4 regions of the Paracoccus alcaliphilus genome follow, and region 2 is predicted to be linked to each of the others. Evidence: riboswitches for the same ligand, from Rfam matches in the RefSeq annotation. Region 2 holds a riboswitch; each other region holds the start of a gene.
What was found. A riboswitch is a leader RNA that binds a small molecule or an ion and turns the genes downstream of it on or off. The one in region 2 is predicted to bind cobalamin.

Region 1 (7,895 bases), on a different replicon from region 2:
CTTCCTCGCCAGCCACTCTCCGTCACCCAGGAACTTGATCCCGGTGCTATCCACCCGCAGGTTCAGAGCGCCCGGAGCCCGGCGCGACGAAAGCTGGACCGTGATTGTCTTCTGGCGGCGGCTGAGCGTGGAGAAGTCCGGGACCGGCCAGTCCAGACCAGCCATCTCAAGGATGCTGGCGACCAGTCCGGTCGTTTGCCGAAGCGGCAGGCCGAAGAGCACCTTCATCATCAGGCAGAACTGGATGGTGGCGTCGGAGAAGACCGGCGGACGTCCGGGCTTGCCTGCCTTCGGCGCAGGCCAGTCCATGTCCCGGTCCAGCCAGACGAGCAGAGATCCGCGCCGCTTCAGCGCGTCGTTATAGGATTGCCAGTTGGTCGTACCGTAGCGGGCAGGTTCGGGCTTGCTCATGGCAGGCTCTTAACCCACCAGATTCACGCCGTGAATCCCGGATGATGATCAGTTCTGCAACAACGCCGCCCCGATCTGATCGCATTGTTGCGGGCCGAGGCCGGAAAACCGGTGACGGATCACGATAGCCGCGCCATGCCCGCGATCCTCAAGACGCATCCGCACCGCGTCGCGCTGACCCGCATCGGGCGGGTCGAGGTGTTCCAGAAGATCGGCGGGCCGGATACCGGCGGGGTTTCGCCCGTCGGGCCGCATACCCACGTTCTGCCGCAGCTTTTGCGTGCTCGACGCAGCCATTCGGCCAATACGCCGATCCCTGAGGGGCTGGTTCCGGTGGCAGGATTGCATCCGGAAAGCCCGATCATGGACAGTCTTGGCGCGGATCGCGATTTCGACCGGGCGGCCTTCGATGCATTTCAGCACATGCTGGTGGCGTGGGGTGACCCGGCCCGCCACAATCTGAAAGCCGAAATCTGGTATATGCTGGCGGCGGGCGATCCGCCCGACCGGATCGACCCACCCACCGACCGCTTCGGTCGTGCGGCCCTGCGCGTGGCGCTGCGGCAGGCCGAACGCCGCGACGGCGCGTCGGACCTGCTGTTACGCTGGCGCGCAGCCTTCGACCGCGAGTCCAACCAGTCCGAGGATGCGGACACGCCGGGCCATTAACCCTCCTCGAAGCGGAAGATCGCGAGGCTGCGTTCGCGTTCGTTCACGGCCAGTTTGCGGTTGATCGGGGCATGGGCACGGGCGGGGCAGTTCTGCCGCTCGCACAGATAGCAGTTCAGCCCGATATCGACGGGCTTGCTGCGGTCGAGGTCGATGCCGTCGGCATAGATCAGGCGCGGCGCATAGGCCACGTCGCAGCCCAGACCGATGGCCAGCCGTTGCGAGGGGGCGCCGTGGCTGCCACCCGCCCGGCTGACCGTGCGCGCGATCGAGAAATAGCTGGCTCCTTCCGGCATTCGGATCACCTGGGTCTGGACCTGATCGGGGGTCTCGAAGGCGGAATGGATGTTCCATAGCGGACAGGTGCCGCCAAAGCGCGAAAACGGAAAGCGCCCGGCGCTGAAACGTTTCGAGATATTCCCGGCCCGGTCCACACGCACGAAGAAGAAGGGGATGCCGCGCGCCTGCGGGCGTTGCAGCGTGGACATGCGATGGGCGGTCTGCTCGAAACTGGTGCCGAAACGGTGGCTGAGCAGTTCGACATCATAGCGGGTGCTTTCGCAGGCGGCCAGAAAGCGGCCATAGGGCATCAGCAGGGCTGCGGCGAAATAATTCGCCAGGCTGACCCGCATCAGGCTGACCGCTGCCGGATCGGGCAGCGCCGCGCCCGCGACCAGTGCGGCGATGATGTCCTCGGCCTCCAGCCGCGCCAGCAGAACGCCGATCTGGAAGCGCCGGCTGGACTGACCCAGCAGTTCCGACAGCAAGAGCTCCTTGCGGTGCTGGTCGAACCGGCGCAACTGATCGCCCATCACCGGGGCAGGCAGGATGCGGACATGAATGCCATGTGCGCCCAGCCGGGCGCTGAGCGCGACATGGGGTTCGTTGCGGTGCAGGGCCAGTTCCTCGGCCAGCGCCTCGGCGGCGCGGTCCAGCGGATCGACATGGTTGCCGCGGGCATAGAACCATGCGCGCACCTGCTCGACCGGGCGCGTGGTTTCGGCCAGCGCCTCGACCTTGTCGCGGTCGGTCATCGGGTTGGCGTCGGCCTGCGGCATCACCAGCGCCTCGCGGTAACGGTCATGCAGCCGCACGAACGCCGCCGCGATTCGCGGTGACGATTGCAGCACGGCCTCTATCTCGGCGCGCGGCAGACTGCCTGTCTCCAGCGCCGGGTCCTTCAGCGCCGAGGCGAAATCCGCCGCCAGCTGCGCATCCGCCGAGGGCGCAAGCTCGGTGATGTTCAGGTCATAGACTTCGGCCAGCCGCATCAGCAGCCGGGCCGAGGCCGGGCGCTGATCGGCCTCGATCAGGGTGATATAGCTGGCCGAGACACCCAGTTCCGCCGCCATCTGTGCCTGCGTCAGCCCCAGCGATTGCCGCAAGACCCGCAGCCGCTGGCCGATGATCAGTTTCTCTGTGCGCGCTGCCATCCCGTTCGCCTCTTGTAACAAAAATTACAATATATGTCGGGGTTGTCTGACATGAATGACAATAAAACCCCTTTGTTCAAACGATATGCTGCATCTGCGGCATAACATTACTAACCTGACATTACACGGAATCACCGGAGCCCACCATGCCCCTCGATCATTCTGCCATCACCATTCCGCCGCCCGTCATCCTGCGCGATGCACCCGGCGCCGATCATGTCCTGACCACCGAAGCACTGACCTTCGTGGCCACGCTTCAGGCGCGCTTCGGCCTGCGCCTTCATGCGCTGATGGTCGCCCGGCAGCGCCGTCAGGAGCGCATCGACCGGGGCGAGTTGCCCGATTACCTGCCCGAGACGAAAGAAATCCGGCAAGGCATCTGGCAAGCCGCCCCGGTGCCCGAGGCGCTGGCCGATCGCCGGGTCGAGATCACCGGCCCCGTGGATCGCAAGATGATGATCAACGCGCTGAACTCGGGCGCGAAAGTCTTCATGGCCGATTTCGAGGATGCGACCTCGCCCGGTTTCGCCAATATCATCGCGGGCCATGCGAACATGCTGGATTACCGCGACGGCACGCTGCAACATGACGATCCGAAGACCGGCAAGTCCTATCGCATCGGCCTCGATCCCGCGTTGCTGATCGTTCGCCCGCGCGGACTGCATATGGCGGAATCGAATGTGCTGATCGGCGGCCAGCCGGTTTCGGCCGCGCTGTTCGATTTCGGGCTGAACATCTTTCACAATGGCCGCGCGCTGGCTGCTTCGGGACGCGGGCCGTTCTATTACCTGCCCAAGCTGGAAAGCCATCGCGAGGCGAAGTTCTGGAACGAGGTGTTCCTGTTCGCGCAGGACAAGATCGGTCTCGCCCCCGGCACGATCAAGGCCACGGTGCTGATCGAGACCCTGCCTGCCGCTTTCGAGATGGATGAGATCATCTGGGAACTGCGCGACCATATCGCCGGGCTGAACTGTGGCCGGTGGGATTATATCTTCAGCTATATCAAGACGCTGCGCAATCACGGCGCCTATGTTCTGCCCGACCGGGCAGAGGTCACGATGGACCGCGCCTTTCTGGCGACCTATGCTGCGCGGCTGGTCAAGGTGTGTCACCGCCGGGGCATCCATGCGATGGGCGGCATGGCCGCCGCGATCCCGGTGAAGGGCGATCCCGCCGCCAACGAGGCCGCATTCGCGAAGGTGCGCGAGGACAAGCGGCGCGAGGTCGAACTGGGCCATGACGGCACCTGGGTTGCCCATCCCGATCTGGTGCCGGTCGCGCGCGAGGTCTTCGATGCGGCCATGCCGGGGCTGAACCAGATCCGCCGCCAGCGTCAGGATTACCGGATCGAGCCCGCCAAGCTGTTGGCCCCGCATCAAGGTCAGGTGACCGAGGCCGGTATCCGCACCAATATCTCGGTCGCCATCGAATATCTGGCGCAATGGCTGCAAGGCCGCGGCGCGGTGCCGATCAGCAACCTGATGGAGGATGCCGCCACCGCCGAGATCAGCCGCGCGCAGCTGTGGCAATGGCGCCGGCACAATGCGCCGGTGGTGCTGGCCGATGGCGGCGAGGGCCGGCTGACGGACGAATGGTTCGGGCAGCTGGTGCAGGAGGAAATCCTCCGCATCCTCGGACGCCTTGGCCCGAACGGTTTTCATCGCGGCCATTACGCCAGTGCCGCGCGGATCGTGCAGGAGGCGGTCACGGCCGACGTGCTGCCCGACTTCATCACCACCCCGGCCAGTCGTGTCCTGAACGCATTGGACTGAACCCCATGGACATCATTCGCACGCTTTCCCCCTTCGGCGGGCCGATCCCCGGGGACTGCTCTCCGGACAATACCCCGTCGCAATCCGAACCCGTCAAAACCAGAACCGACCATGTTGAAAGGAAACAATATGAAGAACCGAAAGACTTTTTCGGAAATCCGTGCCGAGCTCCTGTCGCGCTACCCCTCCGGGAATACGCCGGGTGGCGTTACGGTCGATGACATCGTGCAACTGCGGTTGCAAAGCACCTATGACACGCATCTGGACATCGCCCGCGACATGGCAACGGTGATGCGCGCCGACATGGCCGCCTATGATGCCGATACCTCGAAATTCACGCAAAGCCTTGGCTGCTGGTCGGGCTTTCACGCCCAGCAGATGATCAAATCGGTCAAGCGCCTGCGCGGCACGGCCAGGGGCACCTATGTCTATCTGTCGGGCTGGATGGTTGCCGGCCTGCGCAACCGCTGGGGTCATCTGCCCGACCAGTCGATGCACGAAAAGACCGCCGTGGCCGATCTGATCAACGAGATCTATGTCTCGCTGCGGCAGGCCGACGAGGTGGCGCTGAACGACCTGTTCAAGGCGCTGAAAGAGGCCGGTACGGATGCGGAACGCCAGCGTGCCATCGCGGCGATCGACGGTTTCGAATCCCATGTCGTGCCGATCATCGCCGATATCGACGCGGGCTTTGGCAACGAACATGCCACCTATCTGCTGGCCAAGGAACTGATCAAGGCCGGCGCCTGCGCGCTGCAGATCGAGAACCAGGTGTCCGACGCCAAGCAATGCGGCCATCAGGACGGCAAGGTCACCGTCCCGCGCGAGGATTTCATCGAAAAGCTGCGCGCCTGCCGTCTGGCCTTCGAGGAGCTGGGTGTCGATGACGGCGTGATCGTGGCGCGCACCGACAGTCTTGGCGCCGGTCTGACCCAGAAGGTGCCGGTCAGCCAGCGCCCCGGCGATCATGCCGCCGAGTATCTCAAATGGCTGAAAACCGCGCCGATCTCTGACGCCAATCCGATCCGTGAGGGCGAGCTGGCCATCTGGCAGGGTGGCGAATTCGTCAAGCCTGCCCGCCTGCCCAACGGGCTGTTTCCGTTCCGCGAAGGTACCGGCCGCGCCCGCGTGATCGAGGACTGCATCGCCAGCCTGCGCGACGGCGGCGCGGACCTGCTGTGGATCGAGACCGACACGCCCAATGTCGACGAAATCGCCGGAATGGTCGCCGAGATCCGCAAGGAAGTGCCGGATGCCAAGCTGACCTATAACAACTCGCCCAGCTTCAACTGGACGCTGAACCTGCGCAAACAGGTCCGCGCGCAGTGGATCAAGGAAGGCCGGATCAACGAGGCCGACTATCCCGACGGCGTTGAGCTGATGAAGGCCGATTACGACGACACCGATCTGGGCCACGAGGCCGACACGCGTCTGCAACGCTTCCAGACTGACATCTCGGCGCGGGCGGGCGTGTTCCACAACCTGATCACCCTGCCGACCTTCCACCTGACCGCGAAATCGGTGGATGAGCTGTCGCACGGCTATTTCGGCGAGCAGAAGATGCTGGCTTATGTCAAGACCGTGCAGCGCGAGGAAATCCGTCGCGGCATCAGCGCGGTCCGGCACCAGCACGAAGTCGGCTCGGACCTTGGCGACACGTTCAAGGAAATGGTCGCGGGCGAGCGCGCGCTGAAAGCGGGCGGACACGCGAACACCATGAACCAGTTCGCCGCCGAATAAACCCGGATCCGGTCGGCGGCCTTCTGGCGTTGGACCCGCCGCCCGGTGCGCCGCCCCGAAAGGGGCGGCGCTTTGCCCCTGCATCCGCGACTTGCCACCAACACCGTCAGGCGCTAGGGGAAGGGTGTCGGTTTCCGCAAGGAATTGAAAGGGAATCCGCCGGGGTGTTTCACGTCCCGAACCGGAACTGCCCCCGCAACTGTAGGCGGTGAGCCCGGCTCGGAATATGCCACTGGACCCAGGGTCCGGGAAGGTCGAGCCAGCTGTGACCCGTCAGTCAGGAGACCTGCCGGCGACGTTTGACCAATCCGAGCGGGTCGGCTCGGGAGGGGATTGTGTTCGGTGCCCCTGTATGCCCGACCGCAACCCGCCTGTTCGGCCTGCCCATAATGCAGCGGAAGGAAGCATTATGCTCAGGTTTACCACGGCGATTGTCGCCACATTTACGCTGGCGCCGATGGCGTTCGCGGCCACCGAATACCCGTTGACCCTGACAAGCTGCGGTCACGAGGTCAGCTTTGACAAAGCGCCCGAAAGCGTCGTCAGCGTCGGCCAGAGCACGACCGAGATCCTGTATATGCTGGGCCTTGCCGACAAGGTCGCGGGGACGGCGCTGTGGATCAATCCGGTCTTGCCGGAATTCGAGGAGGTCGATGCCGGGGTCGAGCGTCTTTCGGACAATGCCCCCAGTTTTGAAAGCGTGCTGGAAAAACGGCCCGGGCTGGTCGTCACCGCCTATGAATGGATGATCGGCCCGCAAGGCGCGGTCGGCACACGCGAGATGTTCGACGACGCGCAGATCCCCAGCTGGATCATGCCCGCCGAATGCGTCGGCAAGGACAATACCCAAAGCATGGATGGCGAACGCACGGTCATGTTCGACACCGCATTGCTCTATCAGGGCATCGAGGAACTGGCGGCGATCTTCGACGTGCAGGATCGTGGCGAGGAACTGATCGCCGACCTGAAGGCGCGCGAGGCGGCAGCGGTCGAACAGGCGCAGGCGCTGAACCTGCCCGAGGACGTGTCGGGCGTGTTCTGGTATTCCTCGGCCGATATCGGGATCGACCCCTATGTCGCCGGGGTGAATGCCGCGCCGGGCTGGATGCTGTCCAAGCTGGGGGTGCAGAACGTCATCACCTCGCAGGAGGAATGGCCGACCGTGGGCTGGGAAACCATCGCCCGCGCCAACCCGACCTTCATCGTCGCGGCCGAGATGAACCGCCGTCGCTTTCCCGCCGACGATATCGAGGTCAAGCGTGAATTCCTGACCGGCGATCCCGTCACCAGCGAAATGGATGCGGTGCAGAACGACCGCATCCTGACGATGGAAGCGAATGCCATGGACCCCTCGGTCCGTTCGATCTTTGCGCTTGAGGCGCTGTCGGATTCGCTGGCCGGGTTCGGTCTGACGCAATGAACCAACGCGCCGCGACTCGTGGTATGGGCTGGCTGTGGCTGTCCCCACTGGTGCTGGCCGCGGCGCTGCTGTTCGGCACGGCGGTCGGCGAGACGCGTATCCCGCTGGCCACCGTGATCGAGGTCATGGCGGTCAAGGCCGGTCTGTCCTCGCAGGTGCTGGACCCGATCGACGCCAGCGTGATCTGGCATTACAGGCTGTCGCGTGCCGTGGTCGCGGCCTGCGGCGGGGCCAGTCTGGCGCTGTCGGGGCTGATCCTTCAGGCGCTGCTGCGCAACCCGCTGGCCGAGCCCTATCTGCTGGGGATCTCGGCCGGGGCCTCGACCGGGGCGGTCATCATTGCGGTGGCGGGCGTCGGTGGCGGGCTGGTCAGCATGTCCGCCGGAGCCTTTGCGGGCGCGTTGACCGCCTTCGCGCTCGTCGCGGGCCTGGCGCGGGTCGCAGGTGGCG
Region 2 (7,895 bases):
CCAGCAGCCAGCGCCTCACCATCTGGCGGACAGCCCGACATAGGCCGTGCGGCCCTGCCCGTAATAGCCCCATGCCTCGGAATAATCCTTGTCGAACAGGTTCACCACCCGGCCCGACAGGCGGACATGGTCGGTCAGGTCATAATGGGCCGCAAGGTTGACGGTGGTGAAATCGGGAAGCTTGGTGGTGTCCGGGGCAAAGCTGCGAAACCATTCTTCATCATGATTGCCGGCGACATGACGCAACTCGGCCGTGACCGCGCCGCGACCTTGCGCAAAATCGACCCGCGCGCGCAGATGTGCCTCGTGGCGCGGCACACGGGCAAGGACACCGCCATCCTCTTTTCTCGCATCGTTATAGGTGTAATCGGCGCCAATGCGGAAATTGCCGGTCACCTGCATGTCGGCGGTCAGCTCAAAACCCTTGCGGGTGCTGGTGCCGTCGATATTGACCGAGGTTTCGCCGGTGCCAATAATCATGTCCTCGACCTTGCTGGTAAAGACGGTCAGCCCAGCCTGCCCGCGCCCGTCGGCAAAACCCAGATCGGCGCCGATTTCATATCCGAGGCTGGTTTCCGGCGTCAGGTCCGGGTTGCCCTCATAACTGCCGGGGATATAACCATATTGTTCGAACATGGTCGGATTGACCGTGGCCCGGCCGATGGCAGCGCGAAGCCGCAGATCGCGCTCCGGCGCCTGCCACGCAGCGGCAAGGTTCCACGAGGTCGCGTCGCGAAAGACATCGTTCAGATCGCGCCGGATACCGGCCTGAACACTGGCGCCGTTGTCGAAACCGCCCTGATATTCCAACGCCAGCGAAGTCATGTCACGTTCGTAATCGCCGCCCGGTGCGAATGAGGCCCGATAGGTCTCGCGCCGCTTGCTGGCGGCGAAATTCAGCTTTTGCGCGGCATTGCGGGCATCATTACCGTCAATGGCCCATGTCGCACCAAGGCGAAGTTCGCGACGACGCGAAGCATCGTCGTAATCCGGCACGCCGTCCCTGAAATGATCGGTATCCTGATTCACGCCGGTCACGGTCAGCCGGTTCAGCAGCCTGCCGCCCATCGCCTCGGCCTCCAGCCAGAGCGAGCCATAGACCTCGTCCCGGTCGGCGGTCAGCGGGGCGTCGATGACGTAATCGTCGGGGTCATCCACCGGCTCCCACGCGCCGTCCTCATCATATGAGCCGGCTTGATCATAACCGTATTTCTGCCAGCTTCGGCGCAGGGTGAAACCGGTGCTGATCCCGTCGCCCAGATCGTAGGAACCATTAAGCGCCAGCGCCTCGCGGTCGTTGAAATCGCGATCGCCACCGGGGGTGCGCGAGGTGTCGTCGCCATCGGTGTGGCGGCTGGCGATGGACAAGCTGATCGCGCCGCGCTCACCCGCCGCGCGAAGATAGGCATTAGCAGCGCGAGTGCCCTGACCGCCCAGTTCTACGCCACCGCCATAGGACAGACCCGGCGCGTCGGCCCGGCGGGTGGTGATCGAGATCACGCCCGAGGCGGCGTTGGGCCCGTGAATCGAGGATTGCGGGCCGCGCAGGATCTCGATCCGCTCGATATTGTCGGTCAACATACCGCTGAAGATATAGTTCCCCTGGCCGGGGGAATTGGCCTCGACCCCGTCGATCAGCACCAGCACATGGTTGGCCTCTCCGCCCCGGATGCGGATGCCGGTCAGCGTCTCTCCGGTCGAAGTGACGGAAACGCCCGGCACGCCGCGCAGCGCATCCTGAACGGTGGCGATGCCGCGCGCCTCGATCTCGTCACCGGTCAGCACCGTATGGGCGCGACCATAGCCATCGGCGGCCACCGGGCTCATCCCGCCCGAGATCACGATCTCATCCAGCATCAGCGCACCATCCTGCGCCATCGCGGCAAAGGGCGTCAGGGCGACGGTCAGGGCGATCAGGGAACAATTGCGGTCACGAAACATGACAGGGCCTTTCCAGCGCAGGCCTGGCCTGCGGTTTGCAGATGCAGACTGCGGATCAGGCCGGGACGGCCCGCCGCGGTCACGGTGGCTGTCACCTCTGCGGAGTGGCCGCTTTCCGTGCGCGCCCCGCGCCGGAAATGGGTGAGCGCACCGGCAGGTCTCCTGGCTTGCGGATCATCGCTTTGGCCGCCTTCCCGGACTGCGTCCAGTGGCATGGAGGGCCATCGCTCACCGCTTACAGTTGCGGGGGCAGCCGCGGATTTGCACCTTTCGCCAGATGGCGAAGGGCACGCACCGGCGTTCCCTTTTCATCCGGCGCGAACCGGAACCGAAGCTGATAACGGCATGGCGCAGCCGCCCCGCCCTGTCAAGCGATCCGGTAGCTGATTGCGCCAACAGGCGCGGCCTGCCTTAGCGGTTGCGGGTATCGACCGGATAGCTGGTCGAGAACCGCATCCTCTCCATCACGAAATGCGAAGTGATGTTCTTGATCGGCACGGCATCGGTCAGGTCGCGATACAGCCGGTCGAAATCGGCCATGTCCGAGACCGAAACCCGCAGCAGGTAATCCAGCTCCCCGGCCATGCGGTAAACCTCCATGATCTCGGGCATGGTGTCGATCGCGCGCGAGAATTGCTGGCGCCATTCGCTGCTGTGATCGGGGGCCTCGACGCCGACAAAGACGGTCAGGCCAAAGCCCAGACGGGCGGGATTGGCCAAAGCGACGCGACCGGTCAGCACGCCGGTCGCCTCCAGCTTCTGGATGCGTTTCCAGCAGGGGGTCTGCGTCAGCCCCACCCGATCCGCGATCCGGGCGACAGGCATCGTCGCGTCGCGCATCAGTTCGGCGACGATCTTGCGGTCGATAAGGTCAAGCGCGGTCATCTGCGGTCGTCCTTCATGCGTGATGCGGGCCCAGGGCCCGCTTTCCTGTTCTTCAGAATGCTCTAAAATAGCGAAATGTCCACTGTCTTTATCGTGTATTGGCGATTTTTCTGCCATTTTTGTGGTTTTTCATTCTCTTACAAATGGTTATGAGAGAACCTTCTGACCGGCACAAAAGCACAGCCTTCCCAAGCCATTGTCCGACGCCCTAGATAGGCGGGCCGCCAACCGGAGTTCAGACGATGATTCACACCGCCGCCGCCCGCCTTGCCGAAACCGGCCTGCGGCTGCGCGCCATGATGGGCGGAGGCGAAACACTGCGGCAGCGGCTGGTGCTGGACGATCCGCCCCCGCAGGCGGATATCTGGGTGCATGGCGCCTCGGTCGGAGAGCTGGTTTCCGCCCGCATCATCATCGAGGCGCTGGCCGGATCGGCGCAGGTTCTGGTGACGGCCAACAGCCCGACCGGGCGCGACATGGCCGCGGGATGGGGTCTGCCTGCGCGGCTGGCGCCGCTGGATGTGCCGGGCGCGCTGGGGCGGTTTCTGGACGCCGCCCGCCCCCGTCTGGCGCTGACCGTCGAGGGCGAGTTCTGGCCGCTGCGTTCGCGCATGCTGGCGGCGCGGGGCGTGCCGCAGGCGATGATCGGGGCGCGGATCTCGGCCCGCTCGGCGGTGCGCTGGGGGCGATTGCGCGGCCTGATCGCGCCGGTTCTGGGCCGGATCGAGGCGCTGTCGGCGCAGGATGCGGGCAGCGAGGAGCGGTTGCGCGCCCTTGGCCTGCCGCAAGCCGCGATCCTGCCGCGTCTGGACCTGAAGCTGCTGGCCCCCGCCGCGATTGCGCCGCCGCCCGACGATCCGGCGCGGGACCGCGTGTGGCTGGCTGCCTCGACTCATGAGGGCGAGGACGGCGTGATCCTTGATGCCTGGCTGGCCGCGCGGCAGTCCTGCCCCGATCTGCGGCTGATCCTGGCCCCCCGCCACCCGAGACGCGGTGATGAGATCGCGACGCTGATCGCGGCGCGCGGGTTGACCGTGGCGCGGCGGTCGGGTGGGGCGGAAAGCGGGCCGGTGCTGCTGGCCGATACATTGGGCGAGATGTCGCGCTGGTATGCGGCTGCAGGCATCTGTTTCATCGGCGGCACGCTGACCGACCGGGGCGGGCACACCCCGTGGGAGCCTGCCGCATGGCGCTGCGCGATCCTGCACGGCCCCCATGTCAGCAACCATGCCGAAGGCTTTGCGGCGCTGGCGCAGGCCGGGGCCGCGCGGCAGCTTCATCCGCAGGATCTGGGCGCCACGGTGGCCCGGCTGGCCGCTGATCCGGCGCAGGCGCAGCGGATGGGACATGCCGCCCGCGCGGTGCTGGACCGGCGCGCAGGCAATCCCGCGTCCCTGATCGCGCGGCTTCGCGATCTTGCGAATACCCGCGACAGAAACGATATACAGGGGCAGTAAAGCCGAGTAGTCACATGATCCGTTACAATCTTCGCTGCGAGAATGGGCATGAGTTCGACAGCTGGTTCCGGTCCTCGGACGGGTTCGAGACGATGAGGGCTGCCGGTCAGGTCGGCTGCGCCATCTGCGGCAATGCCAAGGTGGAAAAGGCGCTGATGGCCCCTGCCGTGCCCGCCGAGCGGCCCAGCCTGACGGCCCCGCAATCGGATATCGAGACCGCGCTGGACAGGTTGCGCCAGCATGTCGAACAGAACTCGGATTATGTCGGGCTGAGCTTTGCCGACGAGGCCCGCGCCATGCATGAAGGCCGCAGCCCGGCCCGCGCCATCCATGGCGAGGCCCGTCCCGACGAGGCCCGCGCGCTGGTCGAGGACGGCGTGCCGGTCATGCCCCTGCCCTTCCGACCGCGCCAGAAGGCCAACTGAACCGGCCGCATTGGCGGGTCGGTTGCCGGGGCGCTGCCCCGTCGCGCTGCGCGCGACCCCCCGGGATATTTTCACACCAAAGATGAGGCGGGTGGTTTGGGTGTCGGGCGCGGGCGGGCCGGGCGGGGCGGCGGAAAATGGCGATGGATTTTTCCCGGGCGTCTCGCGCCCCCTTGCGGTTTTCCGCACCCGCCCATAAAAGCCCGCGGAATGAAACCCCTTGCTGGAGGCCCGCGATGCCGCTTCTGGTCATGAAATTCGGTGGAACTTCGGTGGCCGATCTGGATCGGATCCGGAACGCCGCCGCCAAGGTCCAGCGCGAGGTCGAGCGCGGCTATGACGTGATCGTCATCGTCAGCGCCATGTCCGGCAAGACCAATGAACTGGTGGGCTGGGTCGAACAGACCTCGCCCATGTTCGACGCGCGCGAATACGACGCCGTGGTCAGCTCGGGCGAGAATGTCACTGCCGGGCTGATGGCGCTGACCCTGCAGGAAATGGGCGTTCCGGCGCGCAGCTGGCAGGGCTGGCAGGTGCCGATCAACACCACCGCCAGCCATTCGGCGGCGCGGTTCGTGGACATCCCCCGCCACAATATCGACCAGAAATTCGCCGAGGGCATGAAGGTCGCGGTCATCGCGGGCTTTCAGGGTCTGTCGCATGAGGGCCGGATCACCACGCTGGGGCGTGGCGGCTCTGACACGACGGCGGTCGCATTCGCGGCGGCCTTCGGGGCGGAGCGCTGCGACATCTATACCGATGTGGACGGCATCTATACCACCGATCCGCGCATTACATCGAAGGCGCGCAAGCTGGAAAAGATCGCCTTCGAGGAAATGCTGGAACTGGCCAGTCTGGGCGCCAAGGTCCTGCAAACCCGCTCGGTCGAGCTGGCAATGCGCTATAAGGTGCGTCTGCGGGTGTTGTCCTCGTTCGAGGATACCGACGAGAATTCGGGTACGCTGGTCTGCGATGAGGATGAAATCATGGAATCGAAAGTCGTCAATGGCGTCGCCTATTCCCGCGACGAGGCCAAGATCACGCTGGTCACGGTCGAGGACCGGCCGGGCATTTCCGCCGCCATCTTCGCGCCGCTGGCCGATGCGGGCGTGAATGTGGACATGATCGTCCAGAACATTTCCGAGAAGGATTACGAGGACCACCCCGGCTCGGTAACCGACATGACCTTTTCGGTGCCGATCAACCAGGTCGATCGGGCGCGCAAGGCGATGGAACAGGCCAAGGCCGACGGCAGCATCGCCTATGACGAGCTGATTGCGGATACCGAAGTCGCCAAGGTCAGCGTCGTCGGCATCGGCATGCGCAGCCATACCGGCGTCGCCGCGCGCATGTTCAAGGCACTGGCCGATGAAAACGTCAACATCAAGGTCATCGCCACCAGCGAGATCAAGATTTCGGTGCTGATCGAGCGCAAATATATGGAACTGGCGGTTCAGGCACTGCATGATGCCTTCGGACTGGAAACGGCCTGACGCAGCCCCAGCATTGGACCGGCTGCGGTCGGAACTGCCCGGAAGGCCAAGCCGTCAACAAAGGCAGGCACCTCTATGGACCGCAAGGACAGCGATTCACGCAAGCTGCTTCGGCGGCTGAAGGCAATCCTCGGCGCGCCCGGTGACGGGCAGCACCGGCTGGACCAGATCACCCATCACATCGCCGATTCGATGGGGTCGCAGGTCTGCTCGATCTATCTGTTCCGCGATGCCGAGACGCTGGAGCTGTGCGCGACCGAGGGTCTGCGCAGCGAGGCCGTTCACAAGACCCGTCTGCGCATGGGCGAAGGGCTGGTCGGCCGTGTCGCCCGCACCGGCCGCAATGTGAACGCCGCCAACGCTCCGTCCGAGCCGGGCTTCCGCTTCATGCCCGAAACCGGCGAAGAGGTCTTTCCCAGCTTTCTGGGCGTTCCCATTCAGCGCGTCGGCGAAAAGCTGGGTGTTCTGGTGGTGCAGTCGCGCGAACCGCGGCTGTTTTCCGAGGACGAGGTTTACGGGCTGGAGGTCGTCGCCATGGTTCTGGCCGAGATGGCCGAACTGGGCGCCTTTCAGGGCAGCCAGTCCGACGGCATGCCGCTGGAGCATCGCTTTCCACTGATGATCCGCGGCGCGACCGGTCAGGAGGGCGCCGCCGAAGGTCATGTCTGGCTGCATGAATCGCGCGTCGTCGTGACCAATCCCGTGGGCGACGATCCCGACAAGGAACGCGCCCGCCTGCATGAGGGGATCGAGCGGCTGCGCAGCACCGTCGATTCCATGTTTACCGCCGTCGATATTGCTGGCGACGGCGAACATCTGGCGGTGCTGGAAACCTATCGCATGTTCGCCAATTCGCGCAGCTGGCTGAAGCGGATGGAAGAGGACATCCTGCTGGGCCTGTCGGCCGAGGCGGCGGTCGAAAAGGAACAGTCGCAGGCCCGCGCAAGGCTGGAAATGGCCGCCGATCCCTATTTGCGCGACCGGCTGCACGATCTGGACGACCTGTCCAACCGGTTGCTGCGCATCCTGACCGGACAGGGCAACGATACCGGGGCCGAGATGCCCGCCGACCCGATACTGGTCGCGCGCAATATCGGCCCGGCGGAACTGCTGGAATATGGCCGCCGCTTGAAGGGCGTGGTGCTGGAAGAGGGTTCCGTCGGCAGTCATGCCGCCATCGTCGCCCGCGCGCTGGCCATTCCGCTGGTGATCCACGCGGCGCGCATCACATCCGAGGCGCTGAACGGCGATCCGATTCTGGTCGATGGCGATCAGGGCATCGTCCATCTGCGCCCCGAGGATACCGTCGCCGTCGCCTTCCGCGACAAGATCGCCATGCAGGCCGAGGCGCAGCACCGCTATGCCAGCCTGCGCAACCTGCCCGCGACCGGCAGCTGCGGCACGACGATCCAGCTTTACATGAATGCCGGGCTGATGGCCGACCTTCCCTCGCTGGAAGGATCGGGGGCCGAGGGCGTGGGCCTGTTCCGCACCGAATTGCAGTTCCTGATCCGCAGCCATGTGCCGGGCCGGGCCGAGCTGGCGGCGCTTTACCGTCGGGTCATGGACAATGCCAAGGGCCGCCCGGTGATGTTCCGCACGCTGGATATCGGGTCCGACAAGGTGCTGCCCTATATGAAACCGCAGGACGAGCCCAACCCGGCCATGGGCTGGCGCGCGATCCGCGTCGGGCT
Region 3 (7,895 bases), on a different replicon from region 2:
GCTCCAGCCCGCGAAATAGAAATCCGTTTCTTCCTCCAGCAGCACCTCCAGCGTCGGGTAATCGCGTTGCAGCGGGCGCAGGGCTGCGGCGGCGGGGAACAGATCGGTCGCGGCCTGAACCCGCTCGATCCGGCCGCTATAGCCCAGCATCCGATCCTCCAACCCCAGCGCAAGCATGATCTCGACCAGGTTCGAGCCGTGGGCGATGGCACGTTCGGGCGGGGCGTCAAAGCTGATCTGACGGTCGCAACTGGTGACGGTGACGGGGAAGTCGGCGCCGGTGGCGGGCAGGGTGGTCAGGCAAAGGGCGGCAAGGGTGGCGAAAAGGCGGGTCATGGCGGGCCTTTCAAGGCAGCAGATCGAAGGAAAAACGTGGTCTGCCGGTCCGGGGATGGCAGTCGATATCGGCGGCGACTTCGAAGGCGGTGCGGATGGTGTCCGGCGTCAGCACCGCCTTGGGGGGACCGAGCGCGCAGATGCGGCCGTCGCGCATGACCAGCACCTGATCGGCCAGCGCGGCGGCAAGGTTCAGGTCGTGCAGCGTGACCAGGACGGTCATGTCCAGACGCCGCAGCATCTGAATGATCTCAAGCTGATGGCGGATATCCAGATGGTTCGTCGGCTCGTCCAGCACGATCAGTTGCGGCTGCTGGACGATGGCGCGGGCCAGCAGGGCGCGCTGCTTTTCGCCCCCCGACAACCCGCTGAAGGGCCGGTCGGCGAAATCCGCCAGCTCGAAATCGGACAGGGCCTGTGCGATGATCGCGTCATCCGCCCTGCGGCGCGAAAACAGGCTGTCGTGATGGGGGATGCGGCCCATCGCCACGACCTCTTGCACGGTAAAGGCGAAATCGGGCGCGACCTCTTGCAGGACTGCCGCGATCAGGCGTGCGGAATCGCGCGCGGGGATCTGCCAGATATCGCGCCCGCCGACCATGACTTGCCCGGCATCGGGGCGGTTCTGGCGATAGATGCTGCGCAGCAGTGTCGATTTCCCCGCCCCGTTCGCACCGACGATCACCGTGGTCGAACCGGCGGATACATCAAAGCTGATCTCTTCGATGATCCGCCGGGCGGGATGCGGGCCCCAGCACAGGCCCCGCACCTTCAGATCCTGGGCCATCCTAGAAGGTGACGTGGAAATCGAGCGATGCGCTGCGCGGCGGTGCCAGCAGCCATTGGGTCGCCCCGCCCGAGGTCGCATAAAGCCGGTCGGTCAGGTTATGGATGTTCAGGTCCAGGCTCATGTTCTCGCGCGGCTTCCATTGCAGCCCGGCATTGACCACGGTGTAGGACGGGCGCGTGGTGGTGTTGGCGTCATTGGTGAAAACCTCGCTCACGTAATGCGCGCCGGCGCGGGCCACCCAACCCTCGGCAAAGGCCCATGATCCCCAGATATTGGCCACGCGGCGCGGGGTATTCGGGGGACGGTTGCCGGAATAATCACCCGCCGATTGCAGGTAATCGTCATAGCGCGGCGAGATCAGCGCCCCGTTCACGTCGATGCGCAGGGTCGGGGTGATTTCGAACCCGACAGCCGCCTCGACCCCCTTGGCGCTTTGCTGCCCGATCTGCAAGGTGATGTTCGGGTCATCGGGGTCGCGGGCCAGCAGATCGTTCTTGACGATCCGGTAAGCCGCCAGCGTGGCATCGCCGCGCCCGTCCATAAAGCCGAACTTGATGCCGACTTCCTGCTGTCGCGCCTTGGTCAGCTTCAGATCCGCCTGACTTTCGGACAGCGACAGGACATTCCCGATCGGTTCGGCCGCGCGGGAATATTGCGCATAGATGGCGACATCGGGCACCGGGTTATAGACCGCGCCCAACCGCCAGCTGGTGGAATCCAGCCGGTGGACAAAGGCCGGATCGACGCGGCTGACGCGCAGATTGTCATAGCGCAGCCCGCCGACGAGTGCCCATTGGTCGTTGATCTGCAACCGGTTGTCGATGAACAGCGCATATTGATCGGTGGTCGTATCGGCGGTGGTCGCCATGTCATGCGGCCCGAAGGAACCCGGCTGCGGATTGAGGAAATCCACCTCCGACTCGCCCGGATAGGGTGAGTTGTTGGTGTTCCTGAACTTGATCCGGTTCACGTCGAAACCGATGGTGGTGGTGTTTTCCATCCCGCCGGGCGTGGTCTGGATGGTGGCGTCGGTGCGGTTGCCGATCTGTTCCAGATCATGGTTGATCGCGATATAGAACTGCCGCAGCACATCGCCGGTTTCGGGGCGATAGAGGTAATCCTCGACATTGCGCCAGTTGCGGTCGCTGGTCAGGTAATAGCTGTTGCTGCGGATCGTCACGTTATCCGCAGGCGTCCATTCGGCCCGCAACTGGGTATAGGCGTCCTTGAAGCGGACCAGATCGTCGCCGACATTGTAATTGCGATCACGCACGCGTTCGTCGATGCGACCATCGACCAGTGGCGTTCCGAAATAGCTGCCCGGCCTGTTGTCGCCATAATCATGGGACAGCGTCAGCGCCAGATCCTCGGTCGCCTGCCAGCGCAGCGCCGCCGACAGCGACAGGCTGGAGGTGTCGTTGCGGTCCAGCCAGCCATCCGCTGCCGCGCCATTGACGTCGAAGCTGTAGGCAAGAACCTCGTTGATCGGGCCGGCGCTGCCGAAGGCCAGTCCGCGCTGGCCGTCTGTACCCACCGTCGCGCGGATCTCGTTCCGGCTGCGGTCGGTCAGGGGACGTTTCGGGATGATATTGATGGCGCCGCCGACGCCGCCTTCGCCGTAAAGGACCGAGGCGGGACCGCTGAGGATCTCGATCCGCTCCACGCTCCAGCTGTCGAAGGGAAAGGTGATGGTGCCCGACCCCGGATATAACCGGGTGCCGTCATAAAGCCGCGTGACCGAGGCATGACCGTTGAAGCCCCGCATGCTGAACGAGGTGCCGCCATTGCCCGGAGACCCGTGAAAGCTGATGCCGGTGCCGTTCTGGGCGATGGCCTGATTGACATCGCGCTGCCCGCGCTGCCGGATGGTCTGCGCCCCGATCACCTGCACGCTGGCAGGGGTGTCGAAGGAACTCAGCCCCAGACGGCTGCCCGCGGTGGAAGGCGTCTGAATATCCAGACCCGCGCCAAAGGACAGTCCTTCGACGGTGATCGTGTCCAGCACCAGATCATCCTGCGCGGCGGCGGGCGATGCCGTACCGATCAGCAGGGCCAGCAGGGCCGCGCTGCGGTTTCGGATATGGGCATGAGCGGAGATATTGTCCTGCGCGCGACGGCGCGTGGACCGGAAAGCGGATTGATGGCGCACGAATGTGGCTCCAGCGATAGGTTCACCGTCACTGCAAACGCGACATCCGGTTGCCCGCCATCTGCGGGCGGATGACTGTCCCACCGGGGCACCCCGCCCGATGTGTTCACGCGTGACAACGGCTGACGGCAGGTCTCCTGGCTTGCGGGTCAACACCATTTGCCGCCTTCCCGGGATCGCACCCAGTGGCCGTTGGCAAAGGCTCTCCGCCTACAGTTGCGGGGGCAGCCGCAGCATGGGACAAGCGTCCGCACTGCGTTCCCTTTTCATTCCGAAATCGGAAACCGTCACGGGTGCGTGTAGTGACGCGCACCCGGCGCGTCAACTCTGTTATGGTCGGGGTTGTGTCATCGCCAGTTGATGAAGGAACGCTCGACCCAGCCGATCACGGCGTTCACGATCAGGCCCATCAGCGACAGGATGGTGACCCCCGCGAACAGCTTTTCCAGATCATAAAGCGACCCGGCTTCGAGGATATAGGAGCCGACGCCATAGCGCGCGCCCAGCATCTCGGCCGCGACCAGCAGGATGATGGCGATCGAGATCGACACCCGCAGGCCCGACAGGATCGCGGGGAAGGCGCCCGGCAGCACGATCTTGCGAACGATGGACAGCCAGCTCATCCCGAAGCTTTGCCCCATGCGGATCAGGGTGCGGTCAACATTGTCCACCGCGCCATAGGTCGCGACCACCGTGGGGGTGAAGGTGCCAAAGGCGATCAGGGCGTATTTCGACGCCTCGTCGATGCCGAACCAGATCACGAACAGCGGCAGCAGCGCGATCTTGGGGATCGGGAACAGTGCCGCCACCAGCGGCACCAGACCGGCGCGAACAAGGCTGAACAGCCCGATCATCACCCCCAGCCCGATCCCGGCGGCCAGCCCCAGACTGCCGCCCACCAGCAGCCGCTGCAACGAGGGCAGAAGATGCGTCCATAACAGGCCGGTATCCCACAGCCGGTAAAGCGTGCCGAACACGGCCGAGGGGCGGGGCAGGGTCAGCGCCGAAATCCAGCCGCTGCGGGTGCCGATCTCGGCTACGATCAGCAGCAGGGCGAACAGCGCGATGGCCACGCCGCGGATCGGCACGGGCTGGAACCCGCCGCCCCGGAAGGGGACCGGGCGGGCGGTTTGCGTGCTGTTATCCATCAAGCAGTTCCTGATCGGCGGCGCGTGCCTCGTCCCGCATCAGGTCCCACAGATGGGCCTGCCGGTCCTCCAGCGCGGGATGGCCAAGATGACGTTCGGACAAGGGGATGTCGATATCGACGATTTCCCGCACCTGACCGGGGCGGCGCGACAGCACCACGACCCGGTGGCCAAGGCGGACGGCCTCGTTCAGGTTATGGGTGACATAGACCGAGGTGAAGGGCTTGCGGATCCACAGCGCGACCAGATCGTCCATCAGCAATTCGCGGGTCTGGCTGTCCAGCGCCGACAGAGGTTCATCCATCAGCATGACGGCGGGGCGCACCGCCAGCGCCCGGCTGATCGCCACCCTTTGCCGCATCCCGCCCGACAGCTGCTTGGGCAGGGCCTTGCGGAACTCGCTGAGCCGGGTGCGGGCCAGAACGTCGGTAACGATCTGGTCCATCTCCCGGCGCGACAATCCGTGATCCTCCAGCACCAGCCGGATATTCCCCTCGACCGTGCGCCACGGCAGCAGGGCGAAATGCTGGAACACATAGGTCAGCGGGTTCAGCGAATCCGCAGGCGGGGCGCCCAGTTGCAGCACCTGCCCGGACAGGGGCTGTTCCAGCCCGCCCAGAAAGCGCAGCAGCGTCGATTTCCCGCAGCCCGATGGGCCGATCAGGCAGACGATCTGCCCCTGCGGAATATCAAGCGAGATATCGCGCAGGACCTCGACCGGGCCATAGGAATGGCTGATGTTGCGAAGTTGCAGGTCCATGTCTCAGATGGTTTCGACGTAGGACGTATCCAGCAACTGTTCCCGCGTGACGCTCTGATCGACCATGTCTTCAGATTTATACCATTCAAGCTGTTCGATGATGCTGTCCTCGGCCAGCGCCAGACCTTCGTTGATGCGCTGCGCACCGTTGATCAGGTTTTCCTTCGCAACCTCGGCCGGGCTGTCGGTTTCCACATATTTGTGGACGATGGCGGCCAGTTCATCGACCTCTTCGGCGGGGGCGGTGCGGTCGATGAAGGCGGCGTTGTAATCGGCGATGGCGCGGGAATAGGCGGCGACGAAGGCGGTGACCAGCTCGCCCTCATTCGCGGCATTGCCGGTCGAGGTGAAGGCGGTCGTCACCTGATAGTTAGGCGCACAATCGGCCACCGTGCCGATCTGCTGCGCGGCGCCATCGGCCAGCAGCTTGGTCGCGATGCTGGGCTGGATCGCCCAGGCGTCGATCTGCCCGGTGGACAGCGCGCCGACCAGCGCCCCCAGCTTTTGCAGCGGGCGCAGATCGACCTCGGCCAGATCGACGCCATTGGCCTGCGCGATCTTGTGGGCCATGAAATGGAAGGACGACCCGGCGGTGGTGATGCCGAAGGACCGGCCCGCCAGTTGCGAGGGATCGGTCAACCCATCCTCGAACGCCTTGTTCGAGGCCAGCACCAGCGAACCGGGAGAGCCGGGCTTTTCGATCAGCGCACCACCGATCACCTTGACCGCGTCCTTCTGGGCCAGACTGATCAGCCCGCCGGTCATGGCGGTCACGCCGAAATCCGCGTCGCCCGAGGCGATGGCCACGGCCATGGGCTGCGCGGCTTCGAAGAACCTCAGATTCAGATCAATCCCGGCATCCTTGAAATAGCCGCGCTCCCACGCGATGAAGCTGGGCGCATGACTGCCCAGATGCAGCACCGCCATATTGCGGCTGGAGGCCAGCGCGGGCGTGCCAAGCGCGGCCGCAGCCCCCATGGCGCCCATGCCCAGAAGGGTTTGACGGCGGTTCAAAGCGATGGTCATGCCAGATCTCCTTGGATAGGCGCCCGGTGGCGGTGCCTGATATAACCCGGTCCGAAGGTCGCGCGCCACCGTTCTGTGTCAGAAAGCCGCGAAAACAGGTGCTGACGCGGGGTCGGTTCGTTGTCACCCGACTGGCGGTAAAGCGCCGCCCGGACGGCAGAACTATTGACGGCGGCGGTCGGGTTGGTTCTGGTGTCCTGTCTGCATTTTTCCACAGTTGGCCCGCACTCCCCTGTGCGGGCTTTGGTTTGCGCGGTCCGGTTCGACAGGCCGGGCGCCATCCGATAACCAATCGTTTTTATTATATAACAATATGTTATCTGGGACCGCGCCCCGAAGCATGGAGTTTCGGGCGCTGGTCATGTTAGGCTGCCTCCCGCCCGCGAAAACGACAGCGGGCCACATATCCGAACCAAAGAGAAGGAGAAGAAATGACACTCTCGGCCGTTCACAACCGACCTGACACCTATCCGACCCGATCGGCGCAAGAGGCCTGGTCGCAGCGCAAGGATCCGGTTTTCTGGGGGAAATGGACCCCCGCCGCGCCGCTGACCCGCGCCCAGACCGACGAATTCGAAAAGAATGGCTTTCTGGTCCTGCGCGACGTGTTTTCAGCCGCCGAGGTGGCACGGCTTCAGGATGAATCGCACCGGCTTCGGTCGGGCGATGCCCGCCTTGGCGCCGGGAATGTGGTGACCGAGCCCGGTTCCGACGCGGTCCGCACCATTTTCCGGCTGGAGGATGAAAGCGCGCTTTTCAACCGTCTGGCGCGCGACGAACGGATCGCGGGCAAGGTCCGGTTTCTGCTGGATGACGATCTTTACCTTCATCAAAGCCGCCTCAACTACAAGCCCGGTTTTACCGGCAAGGAATTCTACTGGCATTCGGATTTCGAAACCTGGCACGCCGAGGATGGCATGCCGCGCATGCGGGCGATCTCGGCGTCGATCCTTCTGACCGACAATGATGCGCTGAACGGGCCGCTGATGCTGATGCCCGGATCGCATAAGCACTATGTGTCCTGCGCTGGCGAAACGCCGAAGGACAATCATAAGGCTTCGCTGAAAAAGCAGGAGGTCGGCGTGCCCAGCCCCTCCGCGCTGACCGAACTGGCCGACAGGTTAGGTATTGAATATGCCTCGGGTCCGGCGGGCACGGTGATCCTTTTCGAATGCAATACGATGCATGGCTCGAATGGCAATATCACGCCGTTTCCGCGCTCGAACGCGTTTTTCGTCTATAATGCGTGGTCCAATCGGGTCGAGGAACCGTTTGCCGCCGACCGGCCGCGCCCGGCCTTTCTGTCGCGCCGCGATCCGCAAGAGCCGATCAGGATCGTTTCGGGTGACATCGAATGATCCGGCGGTGGTGCAGGCGGTGATCTGCCTGCACACGCCCGGCTGGACACTCAGAAACTGTTGCGTTCGTGATAGGTGCGCAGGAAGGCATGGATGCGCGGGTCTTCGGGCTGGTGCAGGATGCGGCTGGGAACGTCCACGCCGACCAGTTCGCCCTTTTCCATGAAGGCCACCTGATCGGCGACATGGGCGGCAAAGCCCATCTCATGCGTCACCACCACCATTGTCATGCCCTCGGATGCCAGCGCCTTCATCACGTTCAGCACCTCGCCCACCAGTTCGGGGTCCAGCGCGCTGGTGGGTTCGTCGAACAGCATCAGCCGGGGTT
Region 4 (7,895 bases), 260 kb from region 2:
GCGCATGGTCGCGCTGCCCCACAGATCGACGACCAGCCCGCGCGGCCAGTCGCCGTGATCCTGCAAGTGACGGCGCAGCAATTCCTCGGCCAGTTTGACGCCCTGCGCATGGGCGGCAGGCGTTGGCACCGCGCGCGGATCGACGGAATAGAGGTTGCGCCCGGTCGGCAGCACATCCGCCCGCCCCCGCGCGGGCGAGCCCGAGGGGCCCGGCGCGACATGCCGCCCCGCCAGCGCGGTCAGCAGGCCCGCGCGCTCATCCGCGCCGCTGGGACCGGTGCCGAAGACATGCAGCCCCTCGCCGAACTGGCTTTCCTTGATGTCGCAGACGAAGCGGTCGATGCGGGTGATCGCCTCGGCGGCGCTGGCGTCGGGGGGGATGCCCAGATCATCCTCGACCCCTGCCGCGCGGGCCTCGTCGCGGATGGATGCGATCAGCCGGTCGCGCCGGGCCGGGTCCAGTCCGTCGGCGGTCGAATATTCGTCCAGCAGGCGTTCCAGCCCCGACATCGCCTCGGGCAGCCGCGACGCGATCATCGGGGGCGGCATATGCCCCAGAGTGACGGCGCCAAGGCGGCGCTTGGCCTGCGCGGCCTCGCCCGGGTCGTTGACGATGAAGGGATAGATCACCGGCAGCGGGCCGGTCAGCGCCTCGGGCCAGCAATCACCCGACAGCGCCACCGCCTTGCCCGGCAGCCATTCCAGCGTGCCATGCGCGCCCATATGGATCAGCGTATGCAGTCCCTGCCGGTGCAGCCACAGATAAAACGCGACATAGGCGTGGCGCGGCACGCGGGTCAGGTCGTGATAATCGTCGTCACGGCTGGCGCGCTGGCTGCGTTCGGGTTGCAGGGCCAGCAGCAGCTTGCCACGGCGGATGGCAGCGAATTGGAAGGATTTTCCATCGCAATCCGGGTCGCTGTCAGGGACACCCCATGCCGCCGTCAGATCGCCCTTCAGAGTTTGCGGCAGGTGGTCCAGCGCCGCCAGATATTCGGCCAGCGGCCAGCGGATGCGCGCGGTTCGCAGATCGCTGGCGGCGCCGGGGGCGATGTCATGGCCCTGATCGGCCAGCATCCCCGCCACCGCATCGGCCGAGGCCAGCGCGTCGAGGCCGACCGCATGGGCCATCTGCCAGTCCCGGCCCGGATAGGTGGACAGGATCAGCGCCACCTGCCGATCCTGCGGTGGGGTCCGGCCCAGCCGCAGCCAAGCGCCGACGCGGGCGACGGTCGCGGCGATGCGGTCGGGATCGGGGCGATGGGCAAAGCGGCTGTATTGCAGATCCGGGTCACGCGGTTCGGGCGCCTTGAAGCTGATGACACCGGCAAAGATGCGGCCATCGACCTCGGGCAACACGACATGCATGGCCAGATCGGCGGGGGACAGGCCGCGTTCCGCCCCGGCCCATTCGCGGCGGCGATTGGTGGACAGGGCGACCTGAAACACCGGGCAACCGAAGGTGTCGAAGGGCGTCGCAGCGCCATCGGAGCGGACGGAAAAGCCGGTGGCGTTGACGATGGCCTGCGGCGCGATCTTGGCCCCCGTCAGCCAATCCGCAAAGCCGGGCGCCTTCAGCGAGGGCGCAAAGACCCCGCAAGCGGCAAACCCCGCGTCGCGCAGACCGTGGATCAGCGCATCGACCGGCGCGGTATCGGCGGCGGTCAGATAGCTGCGATAGAAACTGACCAGCACCAGCGGCCCATCCGGCGGCGCCGGGATCACTCCGGCCTGCGGGTCATAAAATCCCATCCGGGGCAGGGATTTCTGCCCCGGCACCGGCCTGGCGAACAGTCCCGCCGCAATCGCCATCTGCGCCAGCGCGGCCTGCGCCGCCACCGCCCCCCCGGTATCGCAAAGCCGCTTCAGCATCCGCAGCGTCGAGGCGGGCACGGTCGAGACCGCATCCAGACGCGGATCGTCGCGCCCGTCGGCGGGCAGCACCGCCAGCGCGATCCCGCGACGCCGCGCCAGATCCTGCACCGAGGCGAGGCCATAGGGCCAATAGGCCTCGCCCCCGATCAGGCGGATCAGGATGCCCTTTGCACCGGCAAGTGTCTGCTCGACATAGGTATCGACCGACACCGGATGGCGCAAAGCCACCAGATTGCACAGCCGCAACGACGGCAATCCGCCCGCCGCACCCCGCCGCGCCCGGTGCCAGCCTGCCGCGAAGGCCCCCAGATCGCTGTCGGAAAACGACAGCACCACCAGATCACCCGGCGTCTGGCTGGGATCATAGGGGGTGTCGGTCTCTTCCAGACCGTGGCTTTCGCGAAAGACGACATGCATCAGGCGGGCACGGCCTCCAGCAACAGGCGGCGGATCGCGGCTTCGTTCACATCGTCATGTTCGGCAATGACCACCAGACGCGAGGCGCGGGGCTGATCGCCCCAGGGACGGTCATATTGATGCCGCACCCGCGCACCCACCGCCTGCACCAGCAGACGCATCGGTTTGCCCGAAACGGCGACATGGCCCTTGACCCGCAGGATGTTCTGCTCGACCGCCAGCCGCTCGATCCCGGCGACCAGTTGCGCGGGATCGTCGATTTCGGGCAGCTCGATCACCACGGTATCGAAATCCTCGTGCTCATGGTCGTCGGCGCCGTCGTGATGGCTGGGGCGTGCCTCCAGATCATCCTCGGCCGCCGCGCCAAGGCCAAGGATCACCTTCGGGTCGATCGCGCCTTCGGTCACGGTCAGGATCGGCAGCTTGCGCGGCGATTCAGCCTCGATCACGGCGCGGGCGGCGGCCACGCCATCCGGCCCGGCCAGATCGGCCTTGGTCAGCAGCACGACATCGGCGCAGGCGATCTGATCCTCGAACACCTCGGACAGCGGGGTTTCGTGGTCCAGGCTGTCATCGGCCTCTCGCTGGGCCTGCACCGCGGATTCGTCGGGGGCAAAGCGGCCCGCCGCCACGGCCTCGGCATCGGCCAGCGCGATCACGCCATCGACGGTGATGCGCGACCGGATCGCGGGCCAGTCAAAGGCCTTCAGCAAGGGCTTGGGCAGGGCCAGCCCCGAGGTCTCGATCAGGATATGGTCGGGCTTTTGGGGCATCGCCATCAGCCGCTCCAGCGTCGGGATGAAGTCATCGGCGACGGTGCAGCAGATGCAGCCATTCGACAGTTCCATGATGTTTTCCGCCGGGCAGTTCTCATCCGCGCAGGATTTCAGGATATCGCCATCGACGCCCACGGTGCCGAATTCATTGACCAGCACGGCCAGCCGCCGCCCCTGCGGGTTGGCCATCAGATGCCGGATCAGCGTCGTCTTGCCGGAACCGAGAAAGCCGGTGATGACGGTGACGGGGGTTTTGGTCAGATCGGACATGGATCACTCACTTTCTTGGGGATCGGGCAGGGGGACAAGCGGCGGAATCCGGGCAAGGCTTTGCTTGCGGAAGATGACGGGGCGTTCGCGCCACGGCACCAGCCCGTCAGCGGCGGCGGCATAGGCGGCGGCGCCCGTCAGGATCTCTGGCGCGTCCGAGGGCGTCAGGCGACCATAGACATAGGTCCACTTGCCAGGGCCCGACAGCGCGACCGAGCAGCCCTGCGAACAGGCCGACAGACATTCGACGGCGCGGATCTCGACCCCCGCCGGGGCGGATGCGGTCAGGGCGGCGTGCAGTTCGGCGCCGGGACGGGGGTCGGCTGCGGCCTCGGGGTCGATGCCCCGGCAGGTCGTGCAGACATGCAATACGGCGCGCGCCATGCGGCCCTCCGTGAACTGGTGGCGCGGGGCATGGGCCGAGGGGCAGGGACACACCCCTGCCAACCGGTCGCGGATCACCCCGTCCGCCCGTGAAAATCGTGCGCTGGCAGGTCTCCCGGCTTGCGGATTCAGGGTTTCCCCAACGGTCGGCCCGCCTTCCCGGCATTTGCCAGTGGCTTGGGCGACCTTTCCGGTCACGGTCGCGGGGGCGGCTGCTTTCAGGCGTGATGCCTGTCGCATTCCCTCTTGGCCTGTCATAGGACAGGAACCAGCGCGCCCCCAACTGAGGCGTGCGCCCCTGTCTTGTCAAGCCGGAGGAGCACAAAGCATGACCGACAGCCACGACATCACCCCCCCCATCACCGCCGAGGAACAGGCCCGCCACGCCGCGAAGATGGCAAAGATCAAGGCCGCCCGCGACAGGATGATGCAGGGCAAGACCGGCGAAAAGGGCCTGATCATCGTCCATACCGGGCCGGGAAAGGGCAAATCCAGCAGCGGTTTTGGGATGATCCTGCGCTGCATCGCCCATGACATGCCCTGCGCGGTGGTGCAGTTCATCAAGGGCGCGTGGGACACCGGCGAACGCCGTCTGCTGACCGCGCATTTCGCCGATTTGTGCCAGTTTCACGCGATGGGCGAGGGGTTTACATGGGAAACGCAGGACAAATCCCGCGACATCGCCGCCGCTCAGGCAGGCTGGCAGAAGGCGAAGGACCTGATCCGCGACCCGTCGATTCGCATGGTGCTGCTGGACGAAATCAACATTGCGCTGCGCTATGGCTATTTGCAGGCGGATGAGGTGGTGGATTTCCTGCTGGCCGAGAAGCCGCCGCTGACCCATGTGGTGCTGACCGGCCGCAACGCCCCCGATCTGCTGATCGAGGCGGCGGATCTGGTGACCGAGATGGCATTGCTGAAACATCCCTTCCGATCAGGCGTCAAGGCCCAGCCGGGGGTTGAGTTCTGATCCGGTCCGTCCCATCTTTGCTGCGTTGCAAAAATCTTTCCGTGCGGCGTTGAACCGCATCGGCCCCGGCGGGTTGTCTTTCGGCGGCCGGGAATGCCTGCGCGGCGCGGATGTAAAAGGAGTTGCTGCGCGATGCTGCCCCCCAAGATCCCTGCCGATGCTGCCCTGTTTCTGGATTTCGATGGCTGCCTGGTAGAGATCGCCCCAACCCCCGATGCGATTTCCGTGCCCCCCGCGCTGCCGGGGGCGCTGGCGCGGCTGTATCGGCGGCTGGATGGGGCGGTGGCGCTGATCTCGGGGCGTTCGGCCAGTGAATTGCGGGGCTTTCTGCCCGATTTTCCCGGCATTGTCGCCGGCAGCCACGGGGCCGAACTCTCGCTGCCGGGCCAGCCCATCCGCCCGATTGACGATGAGGGGGTGGATGTCGGCGCCCTGCAACGGCGGGTCGCGGCGCTGGCGGCAGAGCATCCCGGCCTGCTGGTCGAAGCCAAGCCGCATGGCGTGGCGTTGCATTACCGCGCCGCCCCCGAACTGGGATGCTGGGTCACCCAGACCATGCAGGCGTTGGCCGGGGACTATCCCTCGCTGGTGCTGCAACCGGCCAAGATGGCGGTCGAGCTGCGTCCGGCCTCGGCGGGCAAGGACCGGGCGCTGGCGCTGCTGATGCAGCATCCGCCCTTTGCCGGGCGGCTTGCGATCTATGCCGGGGACGACCTGACGGACGAGGCCGCCATCGCCGAGGCGCAGGATCGCGGTGGCATCGGCATCAAGGTCGGGCCCGGCGACAGCGTGGCCCGCCACCGTCTGGCCGACCCGAACGCCATGCTGCGCTGGCTGGAGGATGCGGCATGAGCGGTGGACGTCTGGTCGTCGTCTCGAACCGGCTGCCCCTGGGTGAAAACCCCTCGGGCGGGCTGGTCGTGGCGCTGGAGGATGCGCTGAAGACCTCGGGCGGGCTGTGGATCGGCTTTTCGGGCGAAGCCGCGCAGGTGGCTTCGGATCATCTGGTCTTTCACGACGGGGCGTCGTTCGGGCGCGCCTCGTTCGATCTGACGCAGGCGGATTTCGACAGCTATTATCTGGGGTTTTCCAATTCGGTGCTGTGGCCGATGTGTCATGGCCGCGCCGATCTGTCCCATATCCTGCCGGAATATCTGGAAGGCTATCGCCGGGTGAATGCCCGCATCGCCGATCTGATGCTGCCGCATCTGCGTCCCGACGACCGCATCTGGGTGCAGGATTACCAACTGTTCCCGCTGGCCGCCGAATTGCGCAAGCGCGGCGTGACCGGCACCATCGGGCATTTCCTGCATATCCCCTTTCCCGGTCCCGCCGACTGCGCCGCCCTGCCCAACCCGGCCGAGCTGTTTGAATGGCTGTCGCATTACGATCTGCTGGGCTTTCAGGCGCAGCGCGACCTGTCGAACCTGTCCGAAAGCGCCCGGCAGCTGATGGATGTCGAGCCATTGGGCCATGACCGCATGCGGCTGGGCGGGCGGCTGGTGCGGCTGGGCGTCTTTCCCGTCGGCATCGACACGGCCGCCTTCATGCAAGAAGCCCGCGATGCCCCGGACGAGGACCGAATGCGGACCCTGACCGGCGCGCAGATGATGATCGGCGTTGACCGTCTGGACTATTCCAAGGGCATCCCGCAGCGGTTCCGTGCCTTCCAGATCCTGCTGGAAAACCACCCCGACATGATCGAGCGCATCGCGTTCCTGCAGATCGCGCCCCCCACGCGCGAGGCGGTGGCGGCCTATCGCGACATCCGCGAGGAAACCGAGCATCTGGCCGGGCGCATCAATGGCGAATATGCGACGATCAACTGGACGCCGATCCGCTTCATCCACCGTTCCCTGCCGCGGCGGATTCTGGCGGGGCTGTATCGGCAGGCGCATATCGGGCTGGTGACGCCGCTGGCCGACGGGATGAACCTTGTGGCCAAGGAATATGTCGCGGCGCAGAACGTCACCAATCCGGGCGTGCTGATCCTGTCGCGCTTTGCCGGCGCCGCCGATACCATGCAAGAGGCGCTGGTGATCAACCCCCATGACCCGTGGGAACTGGCCGAGGCGATGGCAATCGCCATGCGGATGGGCGCCAACGAACGCCGCCGCCGCCATGCCGCGCTGCTGCGCGATGTGGTCGAACATGATGTCGGCTGGTGGTCGGCCACTTATCTGGACGCGCTGGAACAGGCGGCGGCGGAACGCGGCCAGGTTGTTGATGTATCGTCAACAGATCAACAGGACCAGTCTGATCCGTTTGTTCAGCGATGACGACTGATCTGCATTCTTGATGTTCTGCTAAACAGACTTGCGGGGCGTTGAGGTTCTGGATCCCGATAATCCGCCGCAGCCGGGTTTGCGACGTTTTTGTGCTGGAATGCGGCGCCGCTTTCTGGTCGAAGGAGCGCGAAGCGAAAACCGGACGAGGGGGCGCAGGCGATGAGCATCCATCTTTATCAGAACGATCTGCCCGAGGATCTGAAGCTGGGGCCGGTCGTGGCCATCGATACCGAAACCATGGGACTGGATCCGCGCCGCGACCGGCTGTGTCTGGTACAGATGTCATCGGGCGATGGCGATGCGCATCTGGTCCAGATCGAGCGCGGTCAGACCGAGGCGCCGAACCTGTGCCGGATGCTGACCGATGCCAAGGTGCTGAAGCTGTTCCATTTCGGGCGCTTCGACGTGGCGGCGCTGGAAAATGCCTTCGGCGTCGTGACCTCGCCCGTTTGGTGCACCAAGATCGCCTCGAAGCTGGTCAGGACCTATACCGACCGGCATGGGCTTAAATATCTGCTGAGCGAGTTGGTCGGTGTCGATATCAGCAAGCAGCAGCAGACCAGCGACTGGGGCGCGGCGGATCTGTCGGATGCGCAACTGGAATATGCGGCATCCGACGTGCTGTATCTGCACAAGCTGAAGGATGTGCTGGAAGAGCGGCTGCGGCGCGAGAACCGCATGGGGCTGGCGCAGGCCTGTTTCGACTTTCTGCCGGCGCGGGCGCATCTGGACCTGCTGGGCTGGGGGGATGAAAAGGACATCTTCCACCACTAGATTGGGCGGCAGGGCCGGGGGCGCTTCGCCCCCCGGACCCCCCGAGGATATTTTCGCACCAAAGATGGGGCCGGGTGGTTTGACGCAGGACTATATCGAGACGGCGCGGCGGGTGATTCTGACCGAGGCGGATGCGCTGGG

Region 1: linked by a shared signal. The riboswitch ahead of JHW40_RS22080 (ABC transporter substrate-binding protein) and the one ahead of JHW40_RS07095 (TonB-dependent receptor plug domain-containing protein) in region 2 are both predicted to bind cobalamin.
Region 3: linked by a shared signal. The riboswitch ahead of JHW40_RS19660 (TonB-dependent receptor) and the one ahead of JHW40_RS07095 (TonB-dependent receptor plug domain-containing protein) in region 2 are both predicted to bind cobalamin.
Region 4: linked by a shared signal. The riboswitch ahead of JHW40_RS05795 (DUF1636 family protein) and the one ahead of JHW40_RS07095 (TonB-dependent receptor plug domain-containing protein) in region 2 are both predicted to bind cobalamin.

Annotation. Positions count from the first base shown of each region.
Region 1 covers NZ_CP067126.1:361,464-369,358, reverse strand. Annotated here, with positions in the region: gene JHW40_RS22105 (IS5 family transposase) at 1-411, opposite strand, end outside; gene JHW40_RS22100 (DUF6925 family protein) at 466-1,080, shown strand; gene JHW40_RS22095 (helix-turn-helix domain-containing protein) at 1,077-2,513, opposite strand; gene aceB (malate synthase A) at 2,660-4,285, shown strand; gene JHW40_RS22085 (isocitrate lyase) at 4,415-6,025, shown strand; cobalamin riboswitch at 6,137-6,333, shown strand; gene JHW40_RS22080 (ABC transporter substrate-binding protein) at 6,435-7,445, shown strand; gene JHW40_RS22075 (FecCD family ABC transporter permease) at 7,442-7,895, shown strand, end outside.
Region 2 covers NZ_CP067124.1:1,393,532-1,401,426, reverse strand. Annotated here, with positions in the region: gene JHW40_RS07100 (ABC transporter substrate-binding protein) at 1-22, opposite strand, end outside; gene JHW40_RS07095 (TonB-dependent receptor plug domain-containing protein) at 16-1,941, opposite strand; cobalamin riboswitch at 2,077-2,289, opposite strand; gene JHW40_RS07090 (Lrp/AsnC family transcriptional regulator) at 2,353-2,826, opposite strand; gene JHW40_RS07085 (3-deoxy-D-manno-octulosonic acid transferase) at 3,069-4,283, shown strand; gene JHW40_RS07080 (DUF1178 family protein) at 4,298-4,708, shown strand; gene JHW40_RS07075 (aspartate kinase) at 4,945-6,201, shown strand; gene ptsP (phosphoenolpyruvate--protein phosphotransferase) at 6,277-7,895, shown strand, end outside.
Region 3 covers NZ_CP067125.1:273,923-281,817, forward strand. Annotated here, with positions in the region: gene JHW40_RS19650 (ABC transporter substrate-binding protein) at 1-336, opposite strand, end outside; gene JHW40_RS19655 (ABC transporter ATP-binding protein) at 347-1,123, opposite strand; gene JHW40_RS19660 (TonB-dependent receptor) at 1,125-3,275, opposite strand; cobalamin riboswitch at 3,386-3,579, opposite strand; gene JHW40_RS19665 (ABC transporter permease) at 3,623-4,423, opposite strand; gene JHW40_RS19670 (ABC transporter ATP-binding protein) at 4,416-5,183, opposite strand; gene JHW40_RS19675 (ABC transporter substrate-binding protein) at 5,187-6,209, opposite strand; gene thpD (ectoine hydroxylase) at 6,641-7,567, shown strand; gene JHW40_RS19685 (amino acid ABC transporter ATP-binding protein) at 7,618-7,895, opposite strand, start outside.
Region 4 covers NZ_CP067124.1:1,129,256-1,137,150, forward strand. Annotated here, with positions in the region: gene cobN (cobaltochelatase subunit CobN) at 1-2,292, opposite strand, end outside; gene cobW (cobalamin biosynthesis protein CobW) at 2,292-3,338, opposite strand; gene JHW40_RS05795 (DUF1636 family protein) at 3,342-3,722, opposite strand; cobalamin riboswitch at 3,811-4,010, opposite strand; gene cobO (cob(I)yrinic acid a,c-diamide adenosyltransferase) at 4,051-4,692, shown strand; gene otsB (trehalose-phosphatase) at 4,825-5,544, shown strand; gene JHW40_RS05810 (alpha,alpha-trehalose-phosphate synthase (UDP-forming)) at 5,541-6,971, shown strand; gene JHW40_RS05815 (ribonuclease D) at 7,140-7,754, shown strand; gene JHW40_RS05820 (KpsF/GutQ family sugar-phosphate isomerase) at 7,834-7,895, shown strand, end outside.